Regions from separate parts of the Streptomyces sp. NPDC048506 genome, predicted to be linked through region 2. Evidence: riboswitches for the same ligand, from Rfam matches in the RefSeq annotation. Region 2 holds a riboswitch; each other region holds the start of a gene.
The links. Region 2 has a riboswitch for cobalamin ahead of AB0C96_RS14545 (acyl-CoA thioesterase). Riboswitches for the same ligand answer to the same signal wherever they lie in the genome.
Positions count from the first base shown of each region.

Region 1: it holds a riboswitch for cobalamin, as region 2 does, so the genes downstream of both, AB0C96_RS13185 (cobalamin biosynthesis protein) here and AB0C96_RS14545 (acyl-CoA thioesterase) in region 2, are expected to answer to the same signal.
Region 3: it holds a riboswitch for cobalamin, as region 2 does, so the genes downstream of both, metE (5-methyltetrahydropteroyltriglutamate--homocysteine S-methyltransferase) here and AB0C96_RS14545 (acyl-CoA thioesterase) in region 2, are expected to answer to the same signal.

Region 1 covers NZ_JBEZIX010000013.1:118,473-124,079, forward strand. Annotated here, with positions in the region: gene AB0C96_RS13175 (putative cobaltochelatase) at 1-129, opposite strand, end outside; gene AB0C96_RS13180 (cobyric acid synthase) at 185-1,702, opposite strand; gene AB0C96_RS13185 (cobalamin biosynthesis protein) at 1,750-2,751, opposite strand; cobalamin riboswitch at 2,935-3,068, opposite strand; gene AB0C96_RS13190 (hypothetical protein) at 3,272-3,715, shown strand; gene AB0C96_RS13195 (caspase family protein) at 3,721-5,607, shown strand, end outside.
Region 2 covers NZ_JBEZIX010000015.1:56,135-61,741, forward strand. Annotated here, with positions in the region: gene AB0C96_RS14530 (sugar ABC transporter permease) at 1-318, opposite strand, end outside; gene AB0C96_RS14535 (MFS transporter) at 315-1,457, opposite strand; partial or broken gene AB0C96_RS14540 (short-chain fatty acyl-CoA regulator family protein) at 1,947-2,156, shown strand; cobalamin riboswitch at 2,237-2,418, shown strand; gene AB0C96_RS14545 (acyl-CoA thioesterase) at 2,637-3,017, shown strand; partial or broken gene AB0C96_RS14550 (transposase) at 3,174-3,412, shown strand; gene AB0C96_RS14555 (PaaI family thioesterase) at 4,054-4,512, opposite strand; gene AB0C96_RS14560 (helix-turn-helix domain-containing protein) at 4,579-5,301, shown strand; gene AB0C96_RS14565 (ferritin-like domain-containing protein) at 5,354-5,607, opposite strand, start outside.
Region 3 covers NZ_JBEZIX010000014.1:73,174-78,780, reverse strand. Annotated here, with positions in the region: gene AB0C96_RS13855 (phosphocholine-specific phospholipase C) at 1-882, shown strand, start outside; gene metE (5-methyltetrahydropteroyltriglutamate--homocysteine S-methyltransferase) at 962-3,286, opposite strand; cobalamin riboswitch at 3,460-3,647, opposite strand; gene AB0C96_RS13845 (aldo/keto reductase) at 3,789-4,844, shown strand; gene AB0C96_RS13840 (Ig-like domain-containing protein) at 4,933-5,607, opposite strand, start outside.

The sequences.
Region 1 (5,607 bases), on a different contig from region 2:
CTCACCGCGCACCAGCACCCCGCCGACCGCGGGGCTCACCGCGTTCAGCAGCAGCGCCAGCCGCAGATCGTCCATGCCGACCACCGCGGTGAAGGGGTACTGCGGGGTCGTGTTGTGCGCGGTTGTCATGCTGTGTCGTCCTCCACGTCGCCGTCGGCTCCCCGGTCCGTCCGTTGCGTACCCCTCATGGCGCCCCCGGAGGCACGAACGCCAGTCCCTCCGGCACCCCGTCCTCGATCAGCCGCAGCAGGGCGTCGGTGTCCGCGTGTTCCTCGATCAGGTCGCCCAGCCGGTCCAACTGCTCCTCGCGCAGCGTGCCGAAGCTGGTGTCGGGGGCCGGGACGAACGCCCGGCCCGCGTCGGCCGCGACCCGCCGCAGGAAGGCCCGGCGGAAGGCGTCGCTCTCCAGGGAGCCGTGCCAGTGCGTGCCCCACACGGCGCCCACCCGGCAGCCGTCGAGGCCGTCGCCCCGGTCATCGGACATGAACGCCTCGGCCCCGCCGGTCACTTCGGCGACACCGTGGTGGATCTCGTAGCCCTCCACCCGCTCGCCCAGCGCCCTGCCGACGGGCCGGGCGAGCGTCTTCTCGGCCGCGAACCGGACCCGTACCGGCAACAGGCCGAGCCCCTCGACCGTGCCCGCCTTCGACTCGACGTCGTCCTCGATGCGCTCGCCCAGCATCTGGAAGCCGCCGCAGATGCCCAGCACCGGGCGGCCCTCGGCGGCCCGGCGGGCGATCGCCGCGGCCAGTCCGCGCTCGCGCAGCCACCCGAGCGCCCGGACGGTGCCCCGGGTGCCCGGCAGCACCACCAGGTCGGCGTCGGCCAGCTCCTCGGGCCGGTCCACGAACCGCACCACCACGCCCGGTTCGGCGGCCAGCGCGTCCACATCGGTGAAGTTCGACATCAGCGGCACCGCGCAGACCGCCACCCGCAGCACGTCCGCGCCGTGCGGGGGCGCCACCACGCTCTCGCGGACCGCGCCGCGCAGAGACACCCCCATCCCGTCCTCCTCGTCGATGCCGAGCCCGTGGGCGAAGGGCAGCACGCCCAGCGTGGGCCGACCGGTCAGGCCCCGCAGCATGTCCAACCCCGGCTCCAGCAGCGTCACATCGCCCCGGAACTTGTTGACGAGGTACCCGGCGACCAGCGCCTGGTCCTCCTTCGACAGCAGCGCGGTGGTCCCGAAGAACGACGCGAACACCCCGCCGCGGTCGATGTCGCCGACCACCACCACCGGTATCCGGGCGGCCCGGGCGATGCCCATGTTCACGATGTCGGTGCGCCGCAGATTGATCTCGGCGGGGCTGCCGGCGCCCTCGCAGATCACCGCGTCGTGCGTCCGCCGCAGCTCGGCCAGGCACCCGGTCACGGTGTCCAGCAACTGCTCCTGGCGCCCCGCGTGGTAGCCGCGGGCACTGAGCTCGCCCACCGGCTTGCCCAGCAGCACCACCTGGCTGCTGCGGTCGCCGCCCGGCTTGAGCAGGACCGGGTTCATCAGCGCGGTCGGCTCCACGCGGGCCGCGGCGGCCTGCATCGCCTGGGCCCGCCCGATCTCCTCGCCCTGGCGCGTCACGAACGAATTGAGCGACATGTTCTGCGCCTTGAACGGCGCCACCCGGACGCCCTGCCGGACCAGCCAGCGGCAGATCCCCGCCGTCACCACGCTCTTGCCGGCGTCGGACGTCGTGCCGGCCACCATCAGGCCACCGCCGACGCCCGCACCGGACGAGGCCTTCAACTTCCTGTTCACCGGGGTCCCTTCCCGCTCGCGCTGCCGCTCCGGTACCCGCTCGCACTGCGGTTCCCGCGCCGTGCCGCGGCCACCGCCAGCCGCCCCGCCACCGTCGCCGCCAGCGCCAGCGCGCTCACCCGTCGGGAGAGCCGCACCGCCCGCTCGATGTCGTCCGCGGTGGCCGGCCGCGCCGCGCCGTTGAGCACCGGGCGGTGCTCGACGCGCCCGCCGTACGCCAGCGTGCCGCCCAGCCGTACGCCCAGGGCGCCCGCGAAGGACGCCTCGACCGGGCCCGCGTTGGGGCTCGGGTGGGCACCGCCGTCCGCCCGCCAGGCCCGCAGCGCACCGCGCCGGTCCGGGCCGGCGAGCACGGTCAGTGCGGCGGTCAGCCGGGAGCCGGGCCAGCCGGCCAGGTCGTCGAGCCGGGCCGCGGCCCAGCCGAAGCGGCGGTAGCGCGGCGACCGGTGACCCACCATCGCGTCCAGGGTGTTCACCGCCCGGAACGCCACCAGCCCGGGCACTCCGCCGAGCGCGCCCCACACCAGGGCGCCCACCACCGCGTCCGAGGTGTTCTCGGCGACCGACTCCACCACCGCGCGGGCCATCTGCGGCCCGTCCAGCGCCTGCGGATCGCGCCCGCACAGATGCGGCAACCGCTCCCGCGCCACGTCCAGATCGCCCGCCGTGAGCGCACCGCCGACGGCCCGCGCCTCCCGGCCGAGCGAGGTGCCGCCCAGCACCGCCCACACCGTCGCCGCGGTCAGCGTGACCCGGGCGCCGCGGCGGCGCCCCACGGCGCGCTGCAACAGGGCGGCACCGGCGGCCGCGCCGCCCGCGCACAGCACGGTGTGCGCCGCCCCGTAGCCGCGGTGGTCGCGCCACAGCCGTCGCTCGACGGCGCCCGCGGCCCGGCCGAACGCGGCCACCGGATGGCCGCGCCGGGGATCCGCCGCGATCAGGTCGCCGAGGAAGCCGAGGGCCGCGCCGCACGCATATCCCGCGTGTTCGCCGCGCATCGGGTCAGGCCGCCGGCAGGGCGTGTCCGCACGGTCCCGCCTGGGCCGCGACGCCTGGGACGCCTGGCACGGCGCCTCGAACGGGCCCTGCGGCAGCGGGCATCGGGGCTCTCGAAGGGCAGCCGGGCATGGGCGTACGTCCTCACTCAGGGTCCGCGCCCTGGTTCGACGGAACGGCGACGAGAGTCTCCTGGCTCCCGGATCGGCGTGGCCTCCGGCCTTCCAGTCCGTACGGGTACGGACCGTGGCCCTCGTCGGAGGGACGCTCCCCGGTGACAGTGGCGGGACCGCGCCGGATTCTCACCGGACTTCCTCTTCTGTCGCCGATTGGCCCCGGCAGTCCACCACGCCCCGCGAATGCCCGTCAACTCACCCCTGACCTGCGGCGCTGCACCACGGCGGGCGCTGTGGCGGACGCCACAGGGTGGCTGTGGCGTCACAGACGGTTGCCCCTGCCCCTGATCCCACGTCACTATCTGGTGCACGGTGGCGACGGGGCCGCCGGAAGGGGGGCCGGGGGATGCCGGAGAGCGCCGATCGACATGAGGGTCGTCACGAGATCAGCATCAGGGTCACGGGGACGAACAATCCGCAGCAGGATCTCGACGACCTCCGGGCGTGGTTGGAGCGCGAACCCTGGCTGACCCGCCAGGAACACTCCTGGGAGCAGCGGCCGCACCCCGCCCCGGAGACCGGCCCGCCCGACGGACCCGATCTGGGTGACATGGCCGTGGGCGTGGACGACCTGATCCTGGTGATCGTGGGCGCGGTCGCCACCGAGGTCACCAAGGGGCTGAGCATCGCCCTGCGGGAGTGGCTGCGGCGCCGCAAGGAGGAGCGCGCCGCGGGCGAGGCGCCCGCCGTCGACGTCGGCACCGGCGGGGAGGTGCACACGGTCGGCGACACCACACGCCGCGATCCCGGCAGCCCGGCGCACGGGGGCGGCAGCACCGTCGAGGACTGAGCCGGATGTCCGAATACGACGCACGGGGAAAGCTCAACCGCGCGCTGCTGATCTGCGTCCACGACTACACCACCCTCACCGACCTGCCCGCGGTGGAGGACAACGCCGCGGAGCTCCGCCGCGCGCTCACCGGCACCGATCTGTTCACCGCCGACGAGGTCACGCTCTGCCGCCCCGAGGAGCCGTGGGAGCTGGTGCAGGCGCTCACCGCCGCCGCCGACGAGGCGCGCGGGCTGCTGCTGGTGCACTTCTCGGGCCACGGCTGGGTCGGCAGCGACGGCGGCGATCTCCAGCTGATGGTCGGCGCGTCGGTGCCCCGGCAGAGCCACACCACCGTCTCCTGGCAGGACATGGTCCTCTCCTGCCTCGACAACGCCCGGGCCGAGCGCATCGTGATCGTCCTGGAGTGCTGCTACTCCGGCAACGCCGACGGTGCCTTCCACTCCCGCCGCAAGCCGATGTCGCTGCTGATGGCCGCCCAGCCCAACCGCCGGATCTTCAGCGGCGACGAACCGGCCGGCGGCACGCTCTTCACCCGGGCCGTGGTGGAGGTCCTGGAACACGGCATCCCCGGCCGCCGGTTCGTCACCTTCGAGGACCTGGTGCGGGAGCTGCGGGTGCGGCTCGCCGACGAGCGGACCCCGATGGGTGACGTGTGGGAGCCGCGGTCGGCGAAGCAGAACACCGTCGACGACGTCGTCCTGACCTTCGCCACCCCCGAAGTGCGGCTGCCGACCCCGCCGCGGGTCCGCTTACGCCGCTGGTTCAACCAGCACCTCCGGCCCCGGCTGCGGCTGCTGCTGGCCCTGTGCACGGTGCTGGTGCTGGCCGCCGCCGGGCTGGTCGCCCTCCAGGTGCTGCGCCCGCTGCCGGACTGCCCGCCCGCCCTGGAGCTGCGGCTGCTGACCGCCCCGGAGGCCGAACCCGCCCTGCGCCAGGCTGCGTTCGACTACGAGATGTCCGAGCTCAACACCCGCCCGCTGCCCGGCGAGGGCGACCTGCCGCGCGGCTGCCGGCGCGCCCAGATCACCGTCTACTCCGCCGCCAAGGACCAGGTCGACCAGGGCTTCGCCGCCGCCGACCGCTGGCAGGGCGAGGCCAAGGGCACCGGCCGGGGCGCGTCCGACACCAAGGGCCCCGACCCTCTCTACCGGCCGGGGCCGCAGCCCGACCTGTGGATCCCCGAATCCACCGCCGACTACGAGGAGGCCCGCCGCGGGATGCCCCCGGCCGGCTCCCCGGCGGCCCTGCACAACACCGGCCCGGTCGCCTACAGCCCACTGGTCGTCGGCATCCCGGCCACCAAGCGGCTGGACGACGTCGAACCGGTCGGCGCCTCCTGGCGGGACCTGCTCGCCGGCACCGACAGCGCCCACGGCGACCTGAGACTCCTCCGCCCGAGTCCGGTGCTGTCCGGCACCGGACTGCTGCACACCATCGGCCTCTACCTCGCGGGCGACGGCTCCGCCATCGGCCCGTCGGGCGACCCCGACCCGGCCCTCGCCGAGGGCGCCGAGCAGCGGCTGTCCGCACCGGGCAGCCAGTACGCGGGCAGCACCGAGCTGCTCTGCTCGCTGCGCCCGGCCGCCGGCCCGGACCGCCGGGGCGGCCCCGGCACCGGCCAGGGCGCCCACGCGGCGCCGCTGGTCTCCGAGAAGTCCCTCGCCGACTTCAACCTCGGCCACGCGATCGGCAGTTGCCCCGCCCAGGACGCCCCGCTCGCCCCCGGCGACCGGTACGCGGCGTACTACCCCAGGAACGTGCCGGCGCTCGACCACCCGCTGATCCGGGTCGACTGGCGCGGCACCACGGACGCCACCCCCAGGCGGGCCGCGGTCGACCGGTTCGCCGGCTGGCTGCGGGACCCGGCCGGCGGCCAGCGGACCCTCGTC
Region 2 (5,607 bases):
GGTGCCGTACCAGAACACCAGGCCGCGCGTGGCCGTGTCCTGCTCGACCCAGTACCGCAACCGCTGCGTGCAGTCGGCCGCGGCCTTCCGGTGGTCCGGGTCGCCCGAGGACAGCGCACGCAGCCACAACAGTCCGGCCCAGAAGCCGCCGGTCCACGAACCCCGAGCGGTGGTGGTCCAGGACCCGGTGTCCGGGTCCGCGTACAGGGGGAAGCGCGGACCGACCTCGTCCGCCGTCACCGAGACCCGCGCCAACAGGGACGCCAGCGCCCGGTCGGCCCAACTCGCCTCTCCTGACGGCGTGTTCATTACGCTCATCCCGGCTCCCCGCGGCGGCGCGACATCAGCGGTACGGCGACCATCGCCGCCGCCACGAACTCGGCGGCCACCAGGAGCCATCCCGGTACGTAGCCGGAGGCCGACACCAACGCACCGAACAACGGCGGGCCCACCGCGAACCCGGCGAAGAAGCCCGCCGAGACCAGCGCCGAATCCTGCCCGGCACGCCCCGGAGCCGCCCGTTGCATCACCAGCACCATGGACACCGCATTTGCCGACACCGCGAACGATCCGAGGGTGATCGCGGCCACCCACACCAGCGGATGCGCCAGGACCGCGGCGGCGAGGAGCAGCGCCGCGCCCACCGCCCCGGCCGCCAGCAGCGCGGGCATCGCCTCGGCCCGCCCCGGCCGCCCCGCCGCACGCGACCACCCCACGCGCCCGCCTATGCCGGCGACGCCGAGAACGGCTACGAGTGCGGCGGCCGTGGTGGGGGAGAGGCCCAGCCGCTGCGAACCGAACAACGCCAGGTACGTATTGACCGAGGCGATACCGCAGCCGAGCAACAAGGAGAAGACCGCCAGCCGTTTCGTCACACCTCGCGAGGAGGACGGTGGGCGCTGGCCGGGAGCCGTCGCCGGCGCGTCGGGCGGCAGTGCGAGAGCGGCCCACCCCGCGGCCAATGCCGCCGTGCCCGCCGCCGTCCACACCGCACCGCGCCAGCCCACGCCCACGGCCAGCAGTGACAGCGGCAGCCCCGCCACGAAGGCGCCGAACTGCACTCCGGACTGCTTGAGCCCGGTGACCCCACCCCGCCGCTCGGCCGGAACGACGGCCAGGATCACCTTGTTGGTCGCCGGATTGGCCAGGGCCTGCGGCAGACCACCGAGCGCCACCGCGGCCAGCAGCATCCCCGCCCCCGGAGCGGCCCCGATCAACGTCAACGAGACCCCGGCGAGCAGCAACAGCACCACCAGACAGCGCCGCGGCCCGACCCGGTCAACCAACCGCCCCGCCACCGGCGACAGCAGAGCCGCCGCACCGAACCCGGCCGTGGTCGTCAGCCCCAGCACCGTCCGCGAGATGCCCAGCTCGCCGATCAGTCGCGGCCCGAGCGCCCCGATCAGGAAGAGCTGCATCATCGAGAAGGCCATCGCGCTCGTCAGCAGGACGGTCACAGCCGGGCCCGGCCCTCGCGACCCTGTTATGTCGCCGTCGGGTCCGCCGGCCTCCGCTTCTGTCTCCGCCCCTCGCTTCACTCGCACCGCAGCAGCCCTCCCGAGACGCCGGCCCGCGACCCCTCCATGGGGCCCGCCCCAGTCAGTCGTATGGGCCGGGTCGCCAGTTCCCGGTCGCCGGCCGACCGCAGGCTGGTCGTTCTTGTCAGCACCGCCGGCGGCTGAAGGTGACGCTTTACGCAGGCCATGGTCGGCATTCGGCCACCCCCTGTCCGAAACCGGTGGGGCGCCTTGTCATGATGTCGGTGCCATGCCTGTCACCGCTGCGCTGCGATATATCCGGGCCGCGGTGTTCGCCGCGGTCTGCGTCGTGTTGTCCGCGACAGGGCATGCCGTGATGTCCGGTCCTGCGCTGCCAGGGTGGACGCTCGCGGTGGCTTCGGCGGCGACTCCGACGCCGTCGAGCACTTCATACGCACCTCCCACCGCTGCGAGATCCGCCACGCCTCACGCGTCGTCTGCTCCGACGGCCTCGACCTCGACGGTCCCTCCGCCGCCACACCCATCGGCATGGGCTGCCACGTCTGCGAACGCTTCGACGGCTCCCAGCGCGCTGCACCGGCCCTCGGTCGCCCTCTGAAGATCGACCAGAACAGCGGCACGTTCGTGCCGTATCCGGTGGCGGACCGCCCGGCGTGACGGCGCCGCGGAGCACAGGAAGTAGGGCCGGCTCCCGTTGCGGTTACCCTGGCGTGGCAGCTGGTTCGCCCCGTCAGCCAGGCGGGCGTGTCGTAAGAGGGAACCCGGTGAGAGTCCGGGACTGCCCCGCAGCGGTGAGCGGGAACGACCGCCGTCATACGCACTGGGCCCGCATTCGGGCCCGGGAAGCGACGGCCAGTAGATGCCTGGTACGTACGACTCGTACGTGCGGGAGGCGTGCCCGCGAGTCCGAATACCTGCCGCTGCCCGTACGCCACGGGGCGTGCGGTGATCTCGGCGGCTCGACGGAGGCCGGCGGATCCGGGCACACGGTGTGCCCCTCCGTCACCGCTTCCTTCGCGCCCCGGGCCTGCTTGCCGCGACTCGCGAAGGAGAGTTGACGTGGCCGACCGAACCGTCACCCTGCATTCCGCTGCCAAGAAAACACCGGCTGATTCCCGGGTCACACTCGCGCACATCATGAGCGAGCACGACACCAACCTCTACGGCACCATCCACGGTGGCGTCGTGATGAAGCTCATCGATGACGCAGCCGCTGCCGCCGCCGGGCGCCACGCCGATGGCCCGGCCGTGACCGTCTCTGTCGACCGGATGACCTTTCTCGCCCCCGTGCGCGCCGGCGATCTGCTCAGCGTGCACGCCGAACTCGAACGCGCCGGCCGGACATCGATGACGGTGGTGGTCCGTGTGACGGCCGAGCGCTGGAACGCCGCCGGCCCCGTCGCCGAAGTGGCCACCGGCCGACTCACCTTCGTCGCGATCGACGCCGAAGGCACGCCCCGCCCGGTTCCCGCTCTTGACGACGGCGGGACGAACGCGCGTGGAGGCCAACTCGCCTAGCGACGTGCGCACGGGTGGTTCTGTTCGCGAGAAGCTCGTGAACAGAACCACCCGTGCCACCAGAGTGCCAGCAGGGTCCGGGCCAAAGCGGTGAGCTGGTACTCGACCTGCAGTGGCGCCTCAGGATGTGCGTGCCTTGCCACCAGTCCGTCGAACGACGACGAGGAGTAGCTGTTGGCCTTCCTCGGCTTCCCCGCCGAGCACTGGATCCATTTGCGCACCACGAACCCCATTGATTCCCCATCTCCACCGTGCGGTCGCGGACCAACGTCACCCGCGGGGCCGGCTCCCGCACCGCCGCCCTGGCCATGGTCTTCAAGCTGGTGGAGTCCGCCCAGCGGCGGTGGCGGGCGGTGAACGCGCCTCACCTGGTCGCGTCTGTCCGGGCAGGTGCACGCTTGGAAGTCGTACACCAGCGGTCGACGTACAGCACTGATTGGTGCGCGGCCGGCGCTGACAGGTCTCGCTCTTGGCCATCGACGAAGCCCGACCGTCGGTTAGGTCCCGGGTCGGCCCCGGGCCGCCCCCAGACAGAATCGGGGATGAAGCTGCTCTACAGAGCTGGACACCCCGGAAGTCGACCGCGCATCCAAGATGCTAGCCAGGGCCACTGACAACCCACCCTGCGAACGCGGCAGCCCTCGGCCCTGTTCCGCTCACCCCCTCACCCCCGCACCACAAGCGCACCAGATCGAGCGGGGAACAGCGGGGAGCCGGTGAAAGCAGCCCAACCCGACTGAGCCACGATCCGACCGATCGCCCACGTCAAGGCTGACCTGCGCCGATGCGGATCAGAACCTGCCTGGCCGGCGGATATCCACCTTTCACGGTCTTTCAGGTTCATGCCGTCTTACACAGCCGATTCTCCCCAGATTCTCCCATCGTGGCCACGCTCACGTGGTGCACGTCTTTGACAGTGCCTTGGCCGGCTGGCCGGTGGTCGAGCAGCCGGGCGGCGATCACAGCGGACCGGGGCATGTGGCGCTGGGCGGCGACGGATCGGGCCGTCTCAGGGCCATCACTCGTGGAGCCGCTCTCACTGGACGGGGAAGATCGCGCACGTGGTGGTGGCGTGTGCGTACACCTTCCCGTCGTCGACGCCGACCACCTGAGCCTCGGCGGTGCCGAGCGTGCGCCCGACGTGGACGGCGGTGCCGGTCGCCCGGAGCTTTCCGGTCCGCGCGGTCACCGGCCGGATGAGATGCACGTTGAGCTGTGCGGTCGTGTAGCCCGTACCGGCGGGCAGGCGGCTGAAGACCGCGGAGCCGAGCGCCGAGTCCAGCAGGGTGGTCAGGTAGCCGCCGTGCACGGTGCCCATCGGGTTGTACAGGTGCTCGCCGGTTCCGCCCTCGAAGACCGCCCGGCCGGGCTCGGCGTCGACGAGCGTGAAGCCGAGCGTGTGCGAGATGGGTGCCTGCGGCGTACGGCCCTCGATGATCGAACGCAGGAAGTCCAGGCCGGAAGGAGCGGTGGTTTCGGTGTTTTCGCTGCTCATGGCAGTAACGCTAGATCGCTTCCACGCCAAGACAAGTACGGATTCTGGACCGCTACCGTGGGCTGCATGAGTGGATACGGGCAGTTCTGCGCGGTCGCCCGCGCGCTGGAAGTCCTGGGTGAGCGGTGGACGCTGCTGGTCGTACGGGAGCTGCTGCTGGGCGAGCGGCATTTCAACGACATCCGCCGGGGTCTGCCGCGCATCTCACGGACCATGCTCTCGACGCGCCTGAAGACCCTGGAGAAGGCCGGGATCGTGTCACGGGAGGACGGCGGCTACCGGCTCACCGAGGCGGGCGAGAATCTGGCGCCGGTGGTGCGGGAACTGGGCGGCTGGGCCATGCACTGGGACCGGCGCGGCCTGCGGCCCGAACACCTCGACCCCGATGTCCTGGTGTGGGACATCCGCCGCCGTACCGTGACCGAGCACCTGCCGGAGCGGCGGACCATCGTCGAACTGCGCTTCCGCGGAACCGAGGGCGGGCCGTACTTCCTGCACATCGCCCGGCCGCAGGTCGACCTGTGCACTGACGACGGCGGCTTCGAGGTGGCCTTGCGAGTAGACGCCGACCTGGAGGCACTGACCCGCTACTGGCTCGGTGAGACACCATGGGCCCCGCTCCTGCGCTCAGGAGCCGTCACCTTGACCGGACCGAGCACGCTGCGACGGGCCTTCCCCACCTGGTTCTCCGGCTACCTGCTCCGCGCCACGCCTGCCACGGTCCCACACCGCGGTCGTGCTCCCATCGCCGGACAGCAGCTGAACACCGCGGTGGAGGACGGCGGGTGAGCGAACCCGGCGGCCGCGTTTGCGGCTGAATCCCCTTTGCGGACCGGTCAGTTCATTGCCTGGGGGCCAAGTGGGTGTTGATGCGGTCGACCGTGCCCTCAAGGACGGGTACGGGGCGCTGCCCACCGACGCGACGGCGCCCTCCGTATGGCCGGCGGGCGCCGTCCGCGTGATCAGGGCCGTCAGGGAAGCTGGAGTCCGGCAGCAGCGAGATCTGCCGCTGGACTCCGTCGTCACCGCCCAGTGCGGCATAGCTCGGGAGCAGCTTCTCGCAGAGTGCGGCGAGTTCGGCCTTCGGCTGCTTGG
Region 3 (5,607 bases), on a different contig from region 2:
CGCGTGCCGATGATCGTGGTCTCGCCGTGGAGCACCGGCGGGTACGTGTGCTCCGAGGTCCTCGACCACACGTCGATCATCCAGTTCATGGAGAAGCGCCACGGGGTCAAGGAGCCGAACATCTCGCCGTGGCGGCGCACCGTCTCGGGCGACCTCACCGCCGCCTTCGACTTCGGCGGCAAGGACACCGGCCCGGCGGCCCTGCCGGACACCGCCGGCTACCAGCCGCCGGACCACGAGCGCCACCCCGACTACGTCCCGCACGCCCCCGCCAACCCGGCCCTGCCCAAGCAGGAGTCCGGCTCCCGCCGCACGCGCCCGCTGCCGTACGCGCCGCTGGTCGACGGCTCCGCGGACCCGGCGGCCGGCACGTTCACCCTCACCTTCAGCGGCGGCGACGCGGCGGGCGTCTGCTTCCACGTCCGCTCCGGCAACCGCACCGACGGCCCCTGGACCTACACCACCGAGGCCGGCAAGAAGATCTCCGACACCTGGAACTCGGCGTACTCCAAGGGCGCCCACGACCTGTCGGTGTTCGGTCCGAACGGCTTCCTGCGCGTCTTCAAGGGCCCCGGCAAGACCGCCGGCCCCGAGGTGACCGCCCGCCACGACAAGGCCAGCGGCAACATCAAGCTGACCCTGAAGAACGCGGGCAGCGCCGCCGCCAACCTCACCGTGACGAACGCGTACGGCGGCGCCGCGGAGACCTTCAAGGTGAAGGCGGGCGCCACCGTGGAGCACACGGTCGACCTGCGGGCCAGCAAGCGCTGGTACGACCTGTCGGTCACCTCCGACACCGACAAGACCTTCCTGCGCCGGTTCGCCGGCCACGTCGAGAACGGCCAGGCGGGCGTGAGCGACCCGGCACTCATCACCGGCTGACCGCCGGCGACGAGGTTCGCGCGCTCCCCCGCACCGCGGGGAACGGGGCGCCCGCCGATCCGGCGGGCGCCCCGTGGCGTCAGGAGGCCGCGTCCGGCAGGCCGGCGCGGACCTCCCGCGCCGCCGCGACCAGGTTCTCCAGCGCCGCGCGGACCTCGGGCCAGCCACGGGTCTTCAGCCCGCAGTCCGGGTTGACCCACAGGCGCTCGGCGGGGATCGCCTCAAGTCCCTTGCGCAACAGGCCCGTTGCCTCCGCGGCGCTCGGTACCCGCGGGGAGTGGATGTCGTAGACGCCGGGCCCCACCTCGCGGGGGTAGTCGGCCGCGGCCAGCTCGTCGGCGACCTGCATATGGGAGCGGGCCGCCTCCAGGCTGATCACATCGGCGTCCAGGTCGTCGATGGCCCGGACGATGTCGCCGAACTCCGCGTAGCACATGTGGGTGTGGATCTGGGTGTCCGGGCGGACGCCGCCGGTGGTGAGGCGGAAGGCCTCGGTGGCCCAGGCGAGGTACCCCGCGCGGTCGGCGGCGCGCAGCGGCAGCGTCTCGCGCAGCGCCGGCTCGTCCACCTGGATGACCGAACTGCCCGCCGCTTCGAGGTCGTCGACCTCGTCGCGCAGGGCCAGCGCCACCTGGCGGGCGGTGTCGCCGAGCGGCTGGTCGTCGCGGACGAAGGACCAGGCCAGCATGGTGACCGGACCGGTCAGCATGCCCTTGACCGGCCGGTCGGTGAGCGACTGGGCGTAGGCCGTCCAACGCACCGTCATCGGCCCGGGGCGGGCGACGTCCCCGGCGAGGACCGGCGGCCGGACGTAACGGGTGCCGTACGACTGGACCCAGCCGTGCTGGGTGGCCAGGTAGCCGGTGAGCTGTTCGGCGAAGTACTGGACCATGTCGTTGCGTTCCGGCTCGCCGTGCACCAGCACGTCCAGGCCGGCCTTCTCCTGGAAGGTGAGCACCTCGCGGATCTCGGCCGCGATCCGCTCCTCGTACCCGGCGGTGTCGATCCGGCCGGCCCGCAGCTCGGCGCGGGCGGTGCGCAGCTCGGCGGTCTGCGGGAACGAGCCGATGGTGGTGGTCGGCAGCAACGGCAGTCCCAGCCGGGCGCGTTGGGCGGCGGCCCGCTCGGCGTACGGCAGGGTCCGGCGACCGTCGGCCTCGGTGACGGCCGCGGCGCGGGCGCGCACCGCCGGGTCGTGGGTGAGTGCCGAGCCGGCCCGGGAGGCCAGCGCGGCGCGATTGGCGGCCAGTTCGGCCGCGATGGTGTCGGTGCCCCGGAGCAGGCCGCGGGCCAGGGTGACGATCTCCGTGGTCTTCTGACGGGCGAAGGCCAGCCAGCGGGCGATCTGCGGGTCGATCTCCCGCTCGGCGGTGGCGTCGAGCGGGACGTGCAGCAGCGAGCAGGAGGACGCGACGTCGACCCGGTCGGCGAGGCCGAGCAGGGTGCCCAAGGTGGTCAGGGACTTCTCGAAGTCGTTGAGCCAGACGTTGCGGCCGTTGACCACGCCGGCGACCAGGCGCTTGCCGGGGAGCCCGCCGACCGCCGCCAGATCGTCCAGGTTGGCCGCCGCGGATTCGGTGAAGTCCAGCGCCAGGCCGTCGACGGGCGCCTTGGCCAGTACCGGCAGCGCCTCGCCCAGCCGGTCGAAGTACGAGGCGACCAGCAGCTTCGGGCGGTCGGTGAGGGTGCCCAGGTGGTGGTAGGCGCGGGCGGCGGCGGCCAGTTCGGCGGGGTTGCGGTCCTGGACGAGAGCGGGCTCGTCGAGCTGCACCCACTCGGCGCCGGCCGCCCGGAGGTCGGCGAGCACCTCGGCGTAGACGGGCAGCAGCCGGTCGAGCAGCGTCAGCGGTTCGAACCCGGCGGCGACACCGGGCGCGGGCTTGGCCAGCAGCAGGTAGCTGACCGGCCCGACCAGGACCGGGCGGGCGGCGAGGCCGAGTGCGAGGGCCTCGGTCAGTTCGCCGACCTGCTTGGCGGAGTCCGCGACGAAGACCGCCTCCGGCCCCAACTCCGGTACGAGATAGTGGTAGTTGGTGTCGAACCACTTGGTCATCTCCAGCGGCGCCAGGTCCTGGGTGCCGCGGGCCATGGCGAAGTAGCCGTCCAGGGGATCGGCGGCCACCGCGGCACGGTGCCGGGCCGGGATCGCGCCGACCATCACGCTGGTGTCCAGGACGTGGTCGTAGTACGAGAAGTCGCCGGTCGGCACCTCGTCGATACCGGCCGCGGTGAGCTGCTGCCAGGCCGTGCGGCGCAGCCCGGCGGCGGTGGCCCTCAGGGCGTCCGCGTCGACGCGGCCCTTCCAGTACCCCTCGATGGCCTTCTTCAGTTCGCGGTGCTGCCCCTGCCGGGGGTAGCCGTGCACGGTGGCCCGTACTGCCGCGGCTGTGGACGTGCTGGTCACGGAACTCTCCTTCGCGAGCGTGCCTCTGTGGACCCCGGGACGGGGGAGGGCGCGAAGGGGTGGCCCACCGGGCGGGTCGCGGGTGCGCTGCCGCCGCCCGTGCCGCCTGGTGTGTCCGCCGACCCGCCCTCGAAGGTCACCGAGATCACCCCGCACACCGGTCGTGCGGGGGCACTGGCAGGTCTTCGGACTCGCGGGCACGTCCGCCAAGGGCGGATACCTACTGGCCGTCGCTTCCCAGGCCCGGACGGGCCCAGTGCGTGTGACGGCGGTCGTTCCCACTCACCGCTGCGGGGCAGTCCCGGATTTCCACCGGGTTCCCTCTTACGACGCACCTGCCTGGCGGGCAGGGCGAACCAGACGCAAGGGCCAGCCTAGGCGATGCCCTCCCGACCCCTGTAGGCCCTCCCCGGTGATCCGGTCACCCGCGCCGGGCACGCCTCGCGTTGGAGAGCGCTTCAACTCCTAGCGTGGTGATCACCTACCGAGCGAAGGGAACACCGTGCGCTACACACTGTTCGGCAAGACCGGCCTGCGGGTCAGCGAGCTGAGCCTGGGGACCATGACCTTCGGCGAGGAGTGGGGATGGGGCGCGGCCAAGCACACCAGCAGCCGGATCCTGGACGCCTACGCCGACGCCGGCGGCAACTTCCTCGACACCGCCAACAACTACACCGACGGCGCCGCCGAGCAGTTGCTCGGGGAGCTGCTCGAAGGCCGCCGGGACAGCTTCGTGCTGGCCAGCAAGTACACCTGCGCGACCCGTAAGGGCGATGTGAACGCGGCGGGCAACCACCGCAAGAACCTGGTCCGGTCGGTGGAGGCGAGCCTGGACCGGCTGCGCACCGACCACCTCGACGTGCTGTGGGTGCACGCCCGGGACAACTTCACCCCGGTCGACGAGCTGATGCGGGCGCTCGACGACCTGGTGCGCTCGGGCAAGGTGCTCCACCTGGGCGTCTCCGACTGGCCGGCCTGGGAGATCGCGCAGGCCAACACCCTCGCCGAGCTGCGCGGCTGGAGCGCGTTCGCCGGCTCGCAGCTGCGCTACAACCTGCTGGAGCGGACACCGGAGCGGGAGTTGCTGCCGCAGGCCCGCGCCTTCGACCTGGCCGTACTGGCGTGGGCGCCGCTGGCGGCCGGCAAGCTCACCGGCAAGTACCGCCGCGGCGAGACCGGCCGGCTGGACGTCACCGGCAGCCACACAGGGGACCACAACGAGGACGAGACCCTCACCGCGGTACTGGAGATCGCCGAGCAGGGCGGCTGGAGCCCCGCGCAGGTGGCGCTGGCGTGGCTGCGCAGCCGGCCCGGCAACGTCATCCCGATCATCGGCGCCACCAAGGAGAGCCAGCTCGCCGACAACCTCGCCGGCCTCGACGTCGAGCTGGACGGGGCGGCGCTGGCACGGCTGGACGCGGCGAGCGCGGTGCCGCTGGGCTTCCCGCACGACTTCCTGCGGCAGCCCGGCATCACCGAGAACGTCTACGGCGACCGCTGGGCCGACATCGAGGACAAGCGCTCCACCTACCGCCGCACGGTGCACGAGGTCCGCTGACCCGGCGCAGCCCGCCGGGAGCCGGAGCGTCGAACGCCGCCGCCCGGATGCCGGGCGGCGGCGTGCGCTCAACTCCCCGGTCGGGGGCCTACTTCAGGGCGCTGCGCTGCTGCCACTGCTGCCAGGTCTCCTGCCAGACCTCCAGGCCGTTGCCGACGTCGGTCTTGTTGGGGTTGGTGGTGCCCTTCACCTCGACCGTGGAGCCGATCGTCAGGAAGTCGTAGACCTTCTTGGCGTCCGAGGTGGTCATGCCGAAGCAGCCGTGGCTGTTGTTGACCACGCCGAGCGACTTGTTCCACGGGGCGGAGTGCAGGAAGGTCCCGGAGGCGGTGAGGTGGGTGACCCACTGCGAGTCCAGCATCCACTCGTCGCCGTGGCCGATGGTGGCGGAGTCCATCGTCTCCGCCGCGTTCTTGCTGCGCACGGTGTGCACCCCACCGCGGGTCGGGTCCTGCGGGGAGCCCGCGGAGCCGGTGATGCTGCCGACGTTCTTGCCGTTCTCGTACATGGTCAGGGTGTGCGAGGGGACGTCGATGACGGCCTTGCGGTCGGCGCCGACGGTGAAGCCGAAGGTGTAGTCCCGGGCGAACCAGCCGCCGGCCGTCCCGGAGTTGATACCGCCCAGCGCGCCGTTCACCGAGACCTTGGTGCCGGCCGGCCAGTAGTCCTTGGGCCGCCAGTCGATCCGGTCCTTGCCGGACCAGTCCTTGACCCAGCCCCAGGAGCCCTCGACCTTCGGCTGGGAGGTGACCTTCAGTGCCTT